DNA from 3 places in the Kitasatospora cinereorecta genome. Region 3 is predicted to be linked to each of the others. Evidence: riboswitches for the same ligand, from Rfam matches in the RefSeq annotation. Region 3 holds a riboswitch; each other region holds the start of a gene.
The links. Region 3 has a riboswitch for S-adenosylmethionine ahead of thrC (threonine synthase). Riboswitches for the same ligand answer to the same signal wherever they lie in the genome.

Region 1: another riboswitch for S-adenosylmethionine. It lies ahead of ACFPN0_RS08670 (aminotransferase class V-fold PLP-dependent enzyme); the one in region 3 lies ahead of thrC (threonine synthase).
Region 2: another riboswitch for S-adenosylmethionine. It lies ahead of ACFPN0_RS29185 (hypothetical protein); the one in region 3 lies ahead of thrC (threonine synthase).

What each region holds. Positions count from the first base shown of each region.
Region 1 covers NZ_JBHSJP010000001.1:1,881,805-1,886,758, forward strand. The annotation lists gene ACFPN0_RS08655 (hypothetical protein) at 1-242, opposite strand, end outside; gene ACFPN0_RS08660 (rhomboid family intramembrane serine protease) at 413-1,153, shown strand; gene ACFPN0_RS08665 (Lrp/AsnC family transcriptional regulator) at 1,150-1,431, shown strand; gene ACFPN0_RS08670 (aminotransferase class V-fold PLP-dependent enzyme) at 1,493-2,869, opposite strand; SAM riboswitch class IV at 3,045-3,162, opposite strand; gene trpD (anthranilate phosphoribosyltransferase) at 3,300-4,364, opposite strand; gene qcrB (cytochrome bc1 complex cytochrome b subunit) at 4,488-4,954, opposite strand, start outside.
Region 2 covers NZ_JBHSJP010000001.1:6,465,241-6,470,194, reverse strand. The annotation lists gene ACFPN0_RS29195 (ATP-grasp domain-containing protein) at 1-511, opposite strand, end outside; gene ACFPN0_RS29190 (hypothetical protein) at 771-1,565, opposite strand; gene ACFPN0_RS29185 (hypothetical protein) at 1,618-2,028, opposite strand; SAM riboswitch class IV at 2,080-2,191, opposite strand; gene ACFPN0_RS29180 (cytochrome P450 family protein) at 2,267-3,490, opposite strand; gene ACFPN0_RS29175 (cytochrome P450) at 3,487-4,758, opposite strand.
Region 3 covers NZ_JBHSJP010000001.1:4,035,960-4,040,913, forward strand. The annotation lists gene otsB (trehalose-phosphatase) at 1-167, shown strand, start outside; gene ACFPN0_RS18625 (alpha,alpha-trehalose-phosphate synthase (UDP-forming)) at 164-1,540, opposite strand; gene ACFPN0_RS18630 (glucosyl-3-phosphoglycerate synthase) at 1,595-2,545, opposite strand; SAM riboswitch class I at 2,699-2,826, shown strand; gene thrC (threonine synthase) at 2,845-4,143, shown strand; gene ACFPN0_RS18640 (MoaD/ThiS family protein) at 4,172-4,447, shown strand; gene ACFPN0_RS18645 (cold-shock protein) at 4,897-4,954, shown strand, end outside.

The DNA of each region.
Region 1 (4,954 bases), 2.2 Mb from region 3:
CAGGAGTCGGCACCCGGCCTGTCGACCAGCTCGATCTGATCCACCGCGTTGCACCAACGGCAGCGGACCGACTCGATGGTCTCACTGACCACCTCGCGCTCCTCGACACTCGGCTTCCCGGCCAGGTCGAGATGTACGTACTCCACGACCTTGGAGGAGCGCGTCACATCGAACCGGGTGAGGTTGCCGCAGAGCGTGCAGCGCCAGCGGGTCCCGTCCGTCGGCAGGGGAACCGTCGTCATCGTTGCGTCCTCTTTCGTCGTTCGTCGAGTCCCGTGGGTGCCCAGGTCTTCGATCTCGCGGTGCGCCGTCGAACTGCGGATGTCCTCAGGTAACCCTACGGCCTGGCGCATACCCATCGACACGGCGAGGCGGTCCGTCCCTCTGCCTCCCGGTACGTCATGCTCTGTGCGTGATCGATTGGCGGGAGGCCGGCCGGCGGATCCGGGCCAGGGAACCGGGGGCGGCGACCGCGCCGGTCACCTACGGGCTCATCGCGCTGTGCTGCGCCGTCTTCCTGCTCAGCCCGCTCTCCGGCCTCGCCCCGGTCCGCGGCTCCGCCGACGCCCTGCTCGCGGCGCAGGCCGGCTACTTCGAGCGGTGGGGCGTGATCCCCAGCGAACTCCTGGACGGCTCCGCCCACGCGGCCCTCACCCCGCTCACGGCGCTCTTCGTGCACGGCAGCTGGCTGCACCTGCTGGGCAACATGCTCTTCCTGTACGTGTTCGGCTCGATGGCCGAGGAGCGCATGGGCCGCGCCGAGTTCGCCTTCTTCTACGTCTGCTGCGGCTACTTCGCCCTGGTGGTCTACGCGGTCGTGCACCCCGATTCCGACCAGACCCTGGTCGGCGCGTCGGGGGCGATCTCGGCGGTGCTCGGCGCGTTCCTCCACCTCTTCCCCCGGTCCCGGGTCACCAGCCTCTTCCCGTTCCTCTTCTTCCTGCCGCTGCGCTTCCCCGCATGGATCGTGCTCGTGTTCTGGTTCGTCCTGCAGTGGCTGGCGGCGCGGAGCGCGGGCAGCGGTCCGGGCGTGGCGTATCTCGCCCATGTGGCGGGCTTCGCCGCGGGGTTCCTCTACTCCTGGGGGCGCTTCCGGGGTGGGGTTAGGGTGAAGGCTCCAGCCAGGGCCACCGAGGGAGAAAGCAAGCCGTGATCACCGCGATCGTGCTCATCAAAACCAGCGTGGACCGGATTCCCGAGATCGCCGAGGCCATTGCCGCGCTGGACAGCGTCAGCGAAGTCTTCTCGGTCACCGGCACGTACGACCTGATCGCCATGGTCCGGGTGGCCAGGCACGACGATCTGGCCGACGTCATCCCCGGCCGCATCAGCAAGATCCCGGGCGTCGAGGGCACCGACACCCACGTCGCCTTCCGTACGTACTCGCAGCACGACCTCGAGGCGGCCTTCGCCATCGGTCTCGACGCCTAGCAATGCTTCGGGCCGGGGACGCGGCACCCCTCGTCCCCGGCCGAAGCCGTACGCGGTCCCGTCAGACCTGTGCCGCGCCCCGGTCCGGGACGCAGCGTCCGTCCTCCGTGCGGTAGGTCCACCGCGCGCCCGCGCCCACCAGCTCCCGGACCGCGCCCAGGAACCGCTCGATGTGCTCGTCCGGCGTACCGGCTCCGAAGCTCACCCGGATGGCGTTGAGCGACCCCTCCCCCGGCTCGGCCTCGGGCGCACCGCACTCGCCCGGGTCCTGCGGCTCGCTGCCCAGCAGCGTCCGGACGAGCGGGTGGGCGCAGAACAGTCCGTCGCGCACCCCGATGCCGTACTCCGCGGAGAGTGCCGCGGCGAAGTGCGAGCTGTTCCAGCCCTCGACGACGAACGAGATGACGCCGACCCGCGGGGCGTCGTCGCCGAACAACGAGAGCACCTTGACCTCGGGAACCTCCGCCAGTCCCTCGCGGACCCGGGAGACGAGCCGCTGCTCGCGGGCGACCAGCCGGTCGAACCCGGCCTCGGTCAGGGCCCTGCAGGCGGCGGCGATGGAGTGGACGCCGATGACGTTGGGCGATCCCGCCTCGTGCCGGGCCGCCGTGGTGTGCCACTCCACGTCCACGCCGCCGTCGGTGCGCCGGGCGACCTTGCGCGAGGCGCCGCCGCCGGCGAGGTACGGCTCCGCGTCCCGCAGCCAGTCGGCGCGGCCCGCGAGGACGCCCGAGCCGAACGGCGCGTACAGCTTGTGCCCGGAGAAGGCGACCCAGTCGACGTCCAGCTCCGCGATGTCCACCGGGTGGTGGGGCGCCAGCTGCGCCGCGTCCAGCACGATCCGCGCACCGTGGGCATGGGCGGCGGCGGCCAGTTTCCCGACCGGCCACAGCTCACCGGTGACGTTGGACGCGCCGGTCACGCAGACGAGCGCCGGCCCGTGGGGCTCCCGCCCGGCCAGCGCCCGCTCCAGCGTCGCGACGGCCTCGGCCGGGGTACGCGGGGCGTCGAGGTACGTCACCCGGGCATCGCGCCAGGGCAGCAGCGAGGCGTGGTGCTCGGTCTCGAAGACGAAGACCTGGCAGTCGGCGGGCAGTGTGGCGGCGAGCAGGTTGAGGGAGTCCGTCGTCGAACGGGTGAAGACCACCTGGTCCTCGGGGCGGCAGCCGAGGAAGTCCGCGACCGTCGTGCGGCTGCTCTCGAAGAGGTCGGTGGAGAGCTGCGAGAGGTACCCGGCGCCGCGGTGCACGCTGCCGTAGTACGGGGCGTAGGCGGCCACGTCGTCCCACACCCGCCGCAGAGCCGGGGAACTCGCCGCGTAGTCGAGGGCGGCATAGGTGACGTCACCACCCGTCACCAGCGGAACAGTGACATCGGCACCCAGGACCGGCAACGGCGCACAAAAGGACTGGTCGAGGGCAGCGGTGGAGACGGACATGGCGAACTCCCGTAACAGGCAGGCGAAATCCTCGCGCCGGCGATACGCGGCAGCACGGGGAAGAAGGAAAAGACACAGGTGCGGAGAAGGGCGTGGAGCCCTAGCGCATTCGCTTGCTCACAAGAGGCTCCCTAGGGACCAGGACCCCGGGGGTTGGCATACACAGATGCCGAGGGGCCCGCGCTTGCCGCAGACCTCACTGCCTGCGGCCCGGTCTTCACCCGGGGCACCCCGCCACGGACGGAGGGTTGCCGGACAGCGGGCCGGGGCCGTAGTCGCTGTCACTCATGACCTGCGCAGCATCTTGCCATACCCGTCCGTACGCGCAAGGGCGCGGTCCGCGATCCGGACCGCGCCCTGCTGCACCTCGTACACCCCGGGCCGCTCCGGACCCGTCGGCCGGATCGGAACACGGCCCGGACGAAGGGACCTACGCGTTGCTCGCGGCCACCCAGCGCTCCAGCGCGCGCTTGGCCGCACCCGAATCGATCGACTCGGCGGCCCGCGCGATCCCGGCGGCGATCTGCTCGTTCAGCGTGCCCTCGCCCGGGTCGAGGGCGACCAGCGCGGCGGCCGAGTTGAGCAGGACCGCGTCGCGTACCGGACCGGTCTCCCCGTCCAGCAGCCGGCGGGCCACATCCGCGTTGTACGAGGCGTCGGCGCCGCGCAGCGCCTCGACCGGAACCAGCTCCAGGCCGACGTCACGCGGGTCGAACCGCTCCTCCCGCACGGTGCCGTCCCGGGCGATCCAGACCCGGGAGGCCGCCGTGGTGGTCAGCTCGTCGAGACCGTCGTCGCCCCGGAAGACGAGCGCCGAATTGCCGCGGTCGGCGAGCACGCCCGCGACGATGGGCGCCATCCTCAGGTCGGCGACCCCGACGGCCTGGGACCGTACCCGGGCCGGGTTGGTGAGCGGGCCCAGGATGTTGAAGGTGGTCTGTGTGCCGAGCTCCTTGCGTGCCCTGGCCGCGTACCGCAGGGCGGGGTGGAACTTCACGGCGAAGCAGAAGGTGATGCCCGCCTCCTCCGCGACCTCGACCACGCGCTGCGGCGTGAGTTCGAGACTGACGCCGAGCTTCTCCAGGACGTCGGAGGCACCGCTCGCCGAGGAGGAGGCGCGGTTGCCGTGCTTGACGACCTTGGCGCCGGTCCCCGCGATCACGATCGCCGACATGGTGGAGATGTTGACCGTCTTGGCCAGGTCCCCGCCGGTGCCCACGATGTCGACCGTGCGGCCGGGCACGTGGATGGTCCGGGCGTGCGCGTACATGGCGTTCACGAGGCCGGTGACCTCGTCGACGGTCTCTCCCTTGGCCCGCAGCGCGACCGCGAATCCGGCGATCTGCACATCGGTGGCCTCGCCGCTCATGATGCGGTCCATGGCCCACGCGGTGTCCTCGGCGGTCAGGCTCTCGCCGCGCAGGAGCGGGGTCAGCACGCCGGGCCAGGAACGGGCCGCCACGCTGTCGCCGCCGTCCGGGGTCACCACGTTCATGGTCCGCTCCTGGGGTCCACTGCCGGTAAGGGGTCGCTGCACACCCTATCCAGCCCCGGGGACGGCGAAGAGCCCCGTCCATCGAATGGACGGGGCTCCTGCTGTGGCGTTCAGCTGAGGTGATCAGTGGTGGCCGTGGCCGCTGGTGATCTCCTTGTACTCCTCGGCGGTGGGCTTGGCGATCTGGTTGTTCTCGCCGTAGTAGCTCCTGCTGAGCCTGGCCCGCAGCCTCTGCAGCGCCGACGGCTTGCGCTCGACACCGTTCTTGTCGACCGTGGGGCCGATCTCGAACGGCTTGTACTGCTCGTGCGCCGTGAGCGTGTGCAGCTGCGCCGGGCTGAGCGGCTCGTGGATCTCCACGAACTCACCGTGCGGCAGGCGCTTGATGGTGCCGGACTCGCGCCCGTGCAGCACCTTCTCCTTGTCGCGGCGCTGGAGGCCGAGGCAGATCCGCCGGGTGACGATGAACGCCAGGACCGGGCCGACGAAGAAGGCGATCCGGACGAACCAGCTGATCGCGTTGAGCGACAGGTGGAAGTGCGTCGCCCAGATGTCGTTGCCGCCGCCGATCAGCATGACGAAGTAGACCG
Region 2 (4,954 bases), 2.4 Mb from region 3:
GCGCGGCGTCCAGCCGGCCGAAGGTGGCGTACCGGGAGCCGGCGCGTATCTCCCCGTCGAGCAGGAACAGCCTGAACTCCGCTGCCCAGGTGACCACTTCACTGACCTGCACCAGTGGGTCGCTCCCGTGCGAAGGCACCTGGAGCGCACTGCAGTCCTCGTACACCGCGGCCGGAAAGCTCTTGTCGGTGGGCGGCTTCACGAAGACGGAGCCCTTCTCCCGGCGGGCCGCCGACAGTCGGACGCGCGTGATCCCGCGCCCGGTGAACGGGTACGGCAGTGCGTCCAGCCAGCCCTCGTCCGGCTCCAGCAGTGTCACTCCCAAGGGGCCTGCCACGCCCGAGGCGAAGTGCGGGCCGCCGTAGTAGTGCGCGCCGCTCCTCCCCCGCAGCCGGTCCGGCACCCCGGCGCGGGGCAGGATCACGACCTCCATGCCGCGGTCGCGGGCCGCCCCGGCCAGGAGGCCGGCCGTGGCGGAACGGTGCGGGGCGAGCGCCAGGAGAGGGACCATGCGACAGCAGCTTAGGCGCCCGGGACCTTCCGGGGGTCAGGCTGCCGGGCCCGCGGTCCCGCCACCGCCGCCCACGGCCGCCGACACGCGGCAACACCCGGAGCGGTCCGCTCCCGCGTCGGCTCCGTCAACTCGCCTCGCGCCACGACAGCACACCGTGGTACTGCGATGTTGCCCCACACGACGGGTGGTCAGTTTCCGCAGAGGACGGCCACCGGCCCGAAACACCGCCGACGGGGACGGGCACCGGCAGCGCCGATCACACGCCGGCGGACTTGGCCACCTTCCCGACGAGAGCCGCGATCATCGGTTCGTCCGGCCCCGGCTCCGGCGCGAACTTCGCCAGTTGGGCGGGAGGGAGCGGCCCGAAAACCTCGGAGGTCTCCACGGTCGCGATGACCCCACCCACACGTACGACGGTCACCAGGGAGTAGTTGTACCCCTTGTGTCCGGACGTCGTTTCCGTACGGCCCAGCACGCGGTACCGCACGGCCTCCTCGCCGAGATCCGGTACCGGAAGCGTCTCGGTCGTGAGGGAGGCGGCACCATGGGCATTCCGTACCGAGAAGCTGTCGCATGTGTCCACGGCGCGGCGCAGTTCGGCGAGACGGGAGCGGGCCGTGTGCGGCGGGTAGCTGGTGAGAACGGTGTTCCGGGGGGCCATGGCACTGTCGCCCACGTACATCGTCGACCATGCGGCAGCCGATTCCCCGCGGCCGGGCACGTTTTGGCTGCGCACCTTCCGCAGAGCCACACAGCCGTCCGGCTCGGCCGTCTCCTCGCCGACGTCGCCCGTGGCGGCGCCGGTGCGCGCATCACCACCGGTGAGGGTGAAGCCTGCGGCTGCGGCCTCGCCTTCGGTGAGAAGCGCGGCCTTGAGCGTGTCGGCGGTGAGCGGCGTGGAGCGGTCCTTCGCCTCCGACGCCGCCGGGTCCCGCTCGGCGTCGCTGCCTGCCCCGGCCGGCCTCTGGGCGTCGGAGCAGGCCGGGGCCAGACCGAGGACCGGCAGGAGAGCGGCGGCCGGAAGCCATCGCCGTCGCATGTGATGTGCCATCAGGTTCCGTTTCCTCGAGCGTGTTCGGGCCGTGATCACGCGGTCCCTCCAGCTACGGCCCGTAGGTGAAGTGTCCGCGGCTCGTGCGCTGTGGGCCGGGTCCCGCCGTCCCGCACAGTGCACCGCCCTCGGTGCCGACGTTCACCAGGCCGGTCGCCTCACCGTCGAGGCCCACGAACCGCAGCGCGTGCCAGCGCGGCAGCCAGTAGACCCGGCCCCGGTGGCCCGCGAGCAACTCCCGCAGACCGGCGGGGGCGTGCGTCCAGACCTCGGGCAGACCGCCCGCGTGGTCGAAGGCGGCGCGCAGGGCGAACCAGCCGTCGTCACGCACGTCGCTGGAGGTCAGCAGCAGCTCGACGGCCTGGCCGGGCTCCTGCACGCACTTCTTGGCGTGGATCCAGTGCACGTGGTGGCCGGGGGCGTACCGCGTGCAGCCGTCCTGGTGAACGAGGTGGGGGAGCATGGGCCGTCGCCCGCCTTCCGGGGTCATGGACCCCGGGGGCCCGTCCCCGGTGGTCCGCTGTTCCCCGCACGGTGCCGCGCGGGGCGGGTCGTCACCCGGAGCACCCGCAGCGGAAGCGGGGTGCCGTCCAGCGAGCCGGGGCTTTCCACTGGAACTCATGACCCACCGGAAGCGTAACAGCAGCGCAGGATGCGTCAGCGCGTGCGCAACACCCCTCTGACGCACCGCACATGACGCCTCACCCGTGCAGGAGAACGGGGAACGCCTCCATGTCGTTCTGTGTCATCACCGGCAGCTTGCGGATCTCGTCGTCGGGTATCGCGAGCTTCAGGTCCGGGAAGCGGCCGAACAGGGCGGGCAGCGCGATGCCCGCCTCCACCCGGGACAGGGCGGCACCGGGGCAGATGTGCGGGCCGTGACCGAACGTCATGTGCCGGATCGGCGCGGGGCGGGTGATGTCGAAGACGTCGGCGTCCGCCCCGTGCTGCGCGGCGTCGCGCCCGATGGCCCGGTACGAGATGACCAGCCCCTCCCCCTTGGCGATCACCTGGTCCCCGACCTGAATGTCCTCCGTGGCGAACCGCATCAGCAGATGGGTGCTGGGGGTGTCCCAGCGCAGGGTCTCCTCGATCACCGTCTCCCACGGGATCTCCCCGTCCAGCACCTTCCTCAGCTGGCCGGGGTGGGCGAGCAGCGCCCGTACGGCGTTGAGGACGAGCCCGATCGTGGTCTCGTGCCCGGCCGCGACCATGGCCTTGAGGTTGCCTACGACCTCCTCCTCGGTGAGCGGTTCGCCGCCCTCCTCCGCGAGGATCAGCGCACTGGTGAGATCGTCCGCGGGGCGCGCCTTCCTGTCCCGTACGAGCTCCGCGTAGAAGACGTCCAGCTCCGCGATGATCGCCATGCGCTCCTCCTGCGGGGTGAGCATGGAGAAAAACGCCTTGTACCGCTCCATCAGCATCGGGTGCAGCGCCTCGTCCACGCCCATCAGCAGACCGACCACCCGCATCGGCAGCGGCTGGGCGAACACCGTCTTGAGGTCGACGACGCCGTCCTTGCCCTGCTCGGCGAGTGCGTCCAGCAGTTCCTCGGTGAACTGCTCGATGGCCGGGCGGATCGCCTCCAGCCGGCGCGGGGTGAGCGCCTGGGAGGTCTTCGTCCGCAGCCTGCGGTGCTCCTCACCGTCCACGGTGAACATGGAGCGCCCGGCGTCGATCATGCCGATCAGCGGCCAGGCGTGCGTGACCTCGCCGCTCTGCCAGAGCCCCCACGCGTCCAGGTCCTTCACCAGCCGGGTGTCGACCAGGAGTTGACGTGCCTCCGCGTGCCGGGTGACGGTCCAGGCGGGCACCCCGAGGAGCTCGATGCGGGCGAGCGGGGCGCCGTTGCTCAGCTGTTCGGTCTCACCGTCGAGGTCCCGGACCAGGGGGTCGACGACCACGGTCGCGTGCGGGCACTTCACAGCGGGTCTCCTGTCGTACGTACGGGTGCGAACCGGACGGGGAGCGCGTTCATCCCGCGCAGGAAGGCGGAGGGCCGCCGCACGAGGTCCTGGGGCGGGACGGCGAGCTGGAGGTCGGGCAGCCGGTCGAGGATGACCTCGATCGCGGTACGGGCGATGGTCTCGGCGATCTCCTGTGCGGGGAAGGGGCAGCGGTACTCGCCGTGGCTGAACGCCAGGTGCGCCCCGTTGCTGCCGTGCCCCAGGTCCTGGCGTATCAGGGGGTCGGTGTTGGCGGCGCCCAGGCCCAGCAGGAGCATGTCCCCCGCCTTGATCATCCGCCCGCCGAGCTGCGTGTCGCGGGCCGCCCAGCGGCCGGCGAGGATCTGGGTGGGGCTCTCCTCCCAGAGGACCTCGTTCATCGCGTCGCCGACGCTGCGCCGGCCGCCGGCGAGCGAGTCGGCGAACTGGTCCTCGGTGAGCATCAGGCGCAGGGAGTTGCTGATCCAGTCGGCGGTGGTGAGGTGGCCGGCCGCCGTGATCGCCATCAGGTCGAGCGCGTACTCCTCGTCCGTGAAGGGCTCGGGGTCGGCGAGCATCCGCGAGGTGACGTCGTCCCCGGGCTCGGCCCGCTTGGCCGCCACCAGCCGCCGCATGTGCTCGCCGAACCGCCCGTGCGCCTCCTGCGCCCCGGGGCCCCCGTCGGCCAGGTCCTTCAGGACCCGGGCGATGTCCGCCCCCTCCGCGTCGGGGAAGCCGACGAGCCGGGCGAGGACGAGCACGGGCAGCGGCTCGGCGAAGTCGGCGACGAGATCGGCCGTGCCCCGGCTGCACATGCCGTCGACGAGCCGGTCGGCGAGCTGCTCGCAGTGGTCCCGGATCTCGAACGGGTCCACGCCCTCCAGCGCGGGCACCACCATCTCGGAGTGCCGCCGATGCTCGGCGCCGGCGGTGAAGTAGATGGACGGCATGGGTTGCCCCACCATGGGGAGCAGCGGCCAGTCCTCGGGGATGTGCTCCCACTGGTTCCACAGCCCGACGTCCCGCGGGAACAGCTCACCGTCGCTGGTGACCTGGTGCAGCTCGCGGTAGCCGACGACCAGCCAGGCCGGAAAGCCGCCGGGGAGCTCGACGGGGACCACGGACCCGTACGCGTGGCGCATCGTCCGGTACAGCGCCTGCGGGTGGGTGTGGAACTCCGGTCCGCTGAGCGGTACGGGGGCGGTGGCGGCGTGCGCGGGGCAGCCGCCGCCGGACGCGGGCACGGCGGATAAGGAAGGGCTCGTCATCGTACGGACTCCTGGGAGACGGCTTCGCGCGTTGCGGCCATACGATCAACGCGCGACCACTATAAGGAGGTTGGGTGAAACATTGGGTGACTGTCGCGCCCATATTCCGACTGTTCACGATCACATGCGTGTGGCGTGGCTCACGGGAACCCCGTGCCCGGCACAGCAGGATCGGATTCGAGCCATGGCCGTGCTT
Region 3 (4,954 bases):
CGGTGGAGGAGCTCCGCACCGCGGGCACCGCCGGCCTGCTGGTCTGCAGCGGCACCGAGGTCCCCGAACTCGCCCGGCGCGCCGACCTGTCGCTGCCGGGCCCGGCAGCGGTGGTGGGCCTGCTCGCGGCCCTCGCCCAGCACCTGGAGAGGTCCCGGGAGGCCTAACCCCGCAGCGCGTCCAGCTGGTCCAGGAACCACTGCTGCGGCGGCAGCGAAGTCGCCGCAGCGGCGAGGCGCTTCGTGCGGGCGACCCGCTCGTCGCCGTCCATCGTCAGCCCCTCGTGCAGGGCCGCCGCCGTGGCGGACACGTCGTACGGATTGACCACGATCGCGTCCTCGCCCAGCTCCTCGTACGCCCCCGCCTCCCGGGAGAGGACCAGCGCGCAGCCGTCGTCGGAGACGACCGGGACCTCCTTGGCGACCAGGTTCATGCCGTCGCGGATGGGGTTGACCAGGGCCACGTCCGCCAGCCGGTACGCCGCCAGCGAGCGCGCGAAGTCGTCGTCGACCTGGAGCAGGACCGGGGTCCAGTCCGGGGTGCCGTACTGCTCGTTGATCCCGTCGGCGACCCGCTGGACCTCCGCCGTGTAGTCGCGGTACACCGAGAGGTCCTGCCGGGAGGGGTAGGCGAACGCCACGTGCACCACCCGCTCGCGCCACTCGGGGCGCTCCTCCAGCAGGGCCCGGTAGGCGTGCAGGCCGCGCACGATGTTCTTGGAGAGCTCCGTGCGGTCCACCCGAACGATCGTCTTCCGCCCGGCGCCCACCTGCCGCCGCAGCGTCGCCATCCGCTCGTCCACGTCCGCCTCGTGGGAGCGGCGGCGCAGGAAGTCCGCGTCGGCGCCCAGCCCGTGCACCCCGATCCGGGTGCGGCCGGTGCCGCCGAGGATCTCCGTACAGCAGCTGATGAACGCGTCCGCCCAGCGGCGGGTCAGGAACGCGGCCCGGTCGGCGCCCAGGATGCCGCGCAGCAGCTGCTCGCCGATGTCGTCGGGCAGCAGCCGGAAGTAGTCCACGGGTGCCCACGGGGTGTGGGAGAAGTGACCGATCCGCAGGTCGGGGCGGAGCTCGCGGAGCATGCCGGGCACCAGCGAGAGGTGGTAGTCCTGCACCAGGACCTCCGCGCCGACGCCCGCCTCCTCGGCGAGCGCCTCGGCGAAGGCCCGGTTGTACGCCTCGAAGGAGGCCCACTGCCGGCGGAACTCCGCGTCGAAGACGGGCTCCACCGGCGTGTCGTAGATCATGTGGTGGACGAACCACAGCACGGAGTTCGCGATGCCGTTGTACGCGTCGGCATGGACTCCGGCGTCGATGTCGAGCATCCGGACACCGGGCTCGCAGACGCCCCGCCGGGTCGCCTCGCGGTCGCCGTCGCCCAGGGCGGCGCACACCCACATCTTGTCCTCGACGGCGCTGAGGCCGGAGACGAGACCGCCCCCGCCGCGCTTCGAGTCGAGCGTGCCGTCCGCACGCAGCGCGTACGACACCGGGCCGCGGTTGGACGCGACGAGGACCTGGGCAGCGTGCTCGGAGACCATGTACCCGAATCTAGCCCGTTCGGGGAGCCGCCAAACGTGCGGCCGCCCCGACCGCTACGCCGCGTGGCGGGACGCGTACTCCGCGATCTCCCGCATCGGCGGCCGCTCCTGCGTGTCCACCGCGTGGGTGCGCGGTACGAAGCCGTCCGCGCCCCGCTCGAACTGGGTGATCGAGGGCCGCACCAGATGCCCACGGGAGAGCCGCAGCTGCGCGGTGCGGTAGATCGCCGCGGCCATCCTGCCGAGCGCCTGGCCGTCCTGGTGCCGGTGTTTGCGTACGCCGACGTCGACCTGCGCCAGCGCGTCCAGGCCCACCGTGTGCAGTGCGTCCACGAGCAGGCCCAGCTCGACCCCGTAACCGACGGGGAAGGGGAGCCGTTCCAGCAGGGAGCGGCGTGCCGCGTACTCGCCGCCGAGCGGCTGGACGAATCCGGCCAGTTGCGGCCAGTGCAGATTGAGCAGCGGGCGCGCCACGAGCTCGGTGACCCGGCCTCCCTGGCCTGCGGTGTCTCCCAACGGCCGGTCGTACATGGCCTTGACGAACTCCACCTCGGGGTCGGTCAGCAGGGGGCCGACGATCCCGGAGACGAAGTCCGCCGAGAAGTCCCTCAGGTCCGCGTCGATGAAGCAGACGATCTCCCCGCTGGTCACCAGCAGTGACCGCCACAGCACTTCGCCCTTGCCCGGGACGGCGGGCAGGGACGGGAGTATCGCGTCCCGGTGCACGACGCGGGCGCCCGCCCGCCGGGCGACCTCGGCGGTGGCGTCGGTGGAACCGGAGTCGATCACGACCAGCTCGTCGACGAGCCGGACCTTCTCCATGAGCTCGCGCCGGATCTCCGCGACGATCGCGCCGACCGTCGCCTCCTCGTTCAGCGCGGGCAGCACGACACTCACACCGGCACGGTGCGGATCCCTCGCCCGCGCGGCCGTGAGCCGTTCGACCGGGCGGTCGGCGACCGACCAGGAACGCCTGGTCAGCCAGCGTTCCACCTCTTCCAGCACGGTCGGTACTCCCTGTCTGTGATCCATCTCGCGGTTCGGACGACTCTCTCCCTCGCCCGGGGCTTCGGTTACAGTCTTGAACAACGCGGATGGCCCTCGCATGTCGGGGTCGGTCCGCGAATAAATGCCCGGATCGATGGTCCGGTGCCATAGCGCTCATCCAGAGGGACTGAGGGAACGGCCCGTTGAAGTCCCGGCAACCCTCCTGCCGACCGCGAGGTCACGGTGGGGAAGGTGCCAATTCCGTCTTGTGGCGAAATACGTCGCGAGGAAGATGAGGAGAAAGGGCCTCCGCCATCATGGCCGTGCAGACAGTTGCAACGAACAACAATTCTTCCGCCGTGGACCTCGGTCCCGCCGTAGCGCTTTCCTGCCGCGAATGCGGCGAGCGTTTCGAGCTCGGTCCCATCTTCGCCTGTGCGTCCTGTTTCGGGCCGCTCGAAGTGGCGTACGACCTGCCGAGCGGCTCCCCCGAAGAGCTGAAGAAGCGCATCGCCGAAGGCCCGGACAACATCTGGCGCTACGCGCCGCTGCTGCCGGTTCCCTCCGACGTCGCGGACAAGCCCAACATCAACCCCGGCTTCACGAAGCTGGTCAAGGCCGACAACCTCGCCCGTGAGCTGGGCGTCACCGGTGGCCTGTACGTCAAGGACGACTCCGGCAACCCGACGCACTCCTTCAAGGACCGCGTCGTCGCGATCGCCGTCGAGGCCGCCCGTGCCTTCGGATTCACCACTCTGTCCTGCTCCTCCACCGGCAACCTCGCCGGTGCCGTGGGTGCCGCCGCGGCTCGCGCCGGCTTCCGCTCCTGCGTGTTCATCCCGCACGACCTGGAGCAGGGCAAGGTCGTCATGGCCGCGGTGTACGGCGGTGAACTGGTCGGCATCGAGGGCAATTACGACGACGTCAACCGCTTCTGCTCGGAGCTCATCGGGGACCCGCTCGGTGAGGGCTGGGGCTTCGTCAACGTCAACCTGCGGCCGTACTACGGCGAGGGCTCCAAGACCCTGGCGTACGAGATCTGCGAGCAGCTCGGCTGGCGGCTGCCCGACCAGCTCGTCATCCCGATCGCGTCCGGATCACAGCTCACGAAGATCGACAAGGGTCTCCAGGAGCTGATCAGGCTCGGCCTGGTCGAGGACAGGCCGTACAAGATCTTCGGTGCCCAGGCCGAGGGCTGCTCCCCGGTCTCCACCGCGTTCAAGGCCGGCCACGACGTCGTGCGGCCGCAGAAGCCGAACACGATCGCCAAGTCCCTGGCCATCGGGAACCCGGCCGACGGCCCCTACGTCCTGGACATCGCCCGGCGCACCGGCGGCGCCGTGGAGGACGTCGACGACGAGCAGGTCGTCGACGCGATCAAGCTGCTGGCCCGCACCGAGGGCATCTTCGCGGAGACCGCGGGCGGTGTGACGGTCGGTGTGACGAAGAAGCTGATCGAGGCCGGCCTGCTCGACCCGACCCTGACCACCGTCGTCCTGAACACCGGTGACGGGCTGAAGACGCTGGACGCCGTCGCCCCGACGACCGGCCTGGCGGCCACGATCCGGCCCAGCCTGGAGGCGTTCCGCGCCGCGGGCCTCGCCGCCGCCAACTGACCACCCGAGACCGAAGGAAGGCATCCACATGAGCGTCAAGGTCCGCATCCCCACCATCCTCCGCACCTACACGGGCGGTCAGGCCGAGGTCCCGGCGGAGGGAGCGGTCCTCTCCGAGGTCATCGCGTCCCTGGAGAAGAACCACCCGGGCATCGCGGCCCGCGTCCTGGACGACCAGGGCAAGCTGCGCCGCTTCGTGAACGTGTACGTCAACGACGACGACGTGCGGTTCGAGGGCGGCCTGGAGGCGGCCACCCCGGACGGCGCCGGCATCTCGATCATTCCCGCCGTCGCCGGAGGCTGACCCCCGGACGCGGCGCGCGGGGCCCGAGGGTTCCGCCCGACCGCGTGGTGAACATCATTGCCCCCTCCGCGAGAGAAGCGGAGGGGGCAATTCTGCAGGGTTGAGCACGGTACAGTTGGGGAAGCCCCCTCAGCTGCCCGTGCCGCCCGCATATGAGAATGCGCCCGGTCGCGACAAGAAGCAGCCAAAGTACGTGAACTCTTTGCGGCATAAGTGGCCTTTGCCCGGCCCGACTTGCCCAGGAACATCACGGGTCCTCCCCATCCGGGTGTTCAGGCGTGCCCAGAATTCTCGTCCGATTGACCTGTTGCAGAGGGCAGTTGGGCAGATACATTCAGCCGCGGTCGACGCGTTCCGGCGCACGCCACCCTCTCCTGTCGGAGGGTGAGTTCTGACCCGGGCCCGCGAAGTGCGGACCTGCGCAAGGGCCAGTAATAGGGGAGTTAGGCATGGCTCAGGGCACCGTCAAGTGGTTCAACGCGGAGAAGGGGTACGGCTTCATCGCGG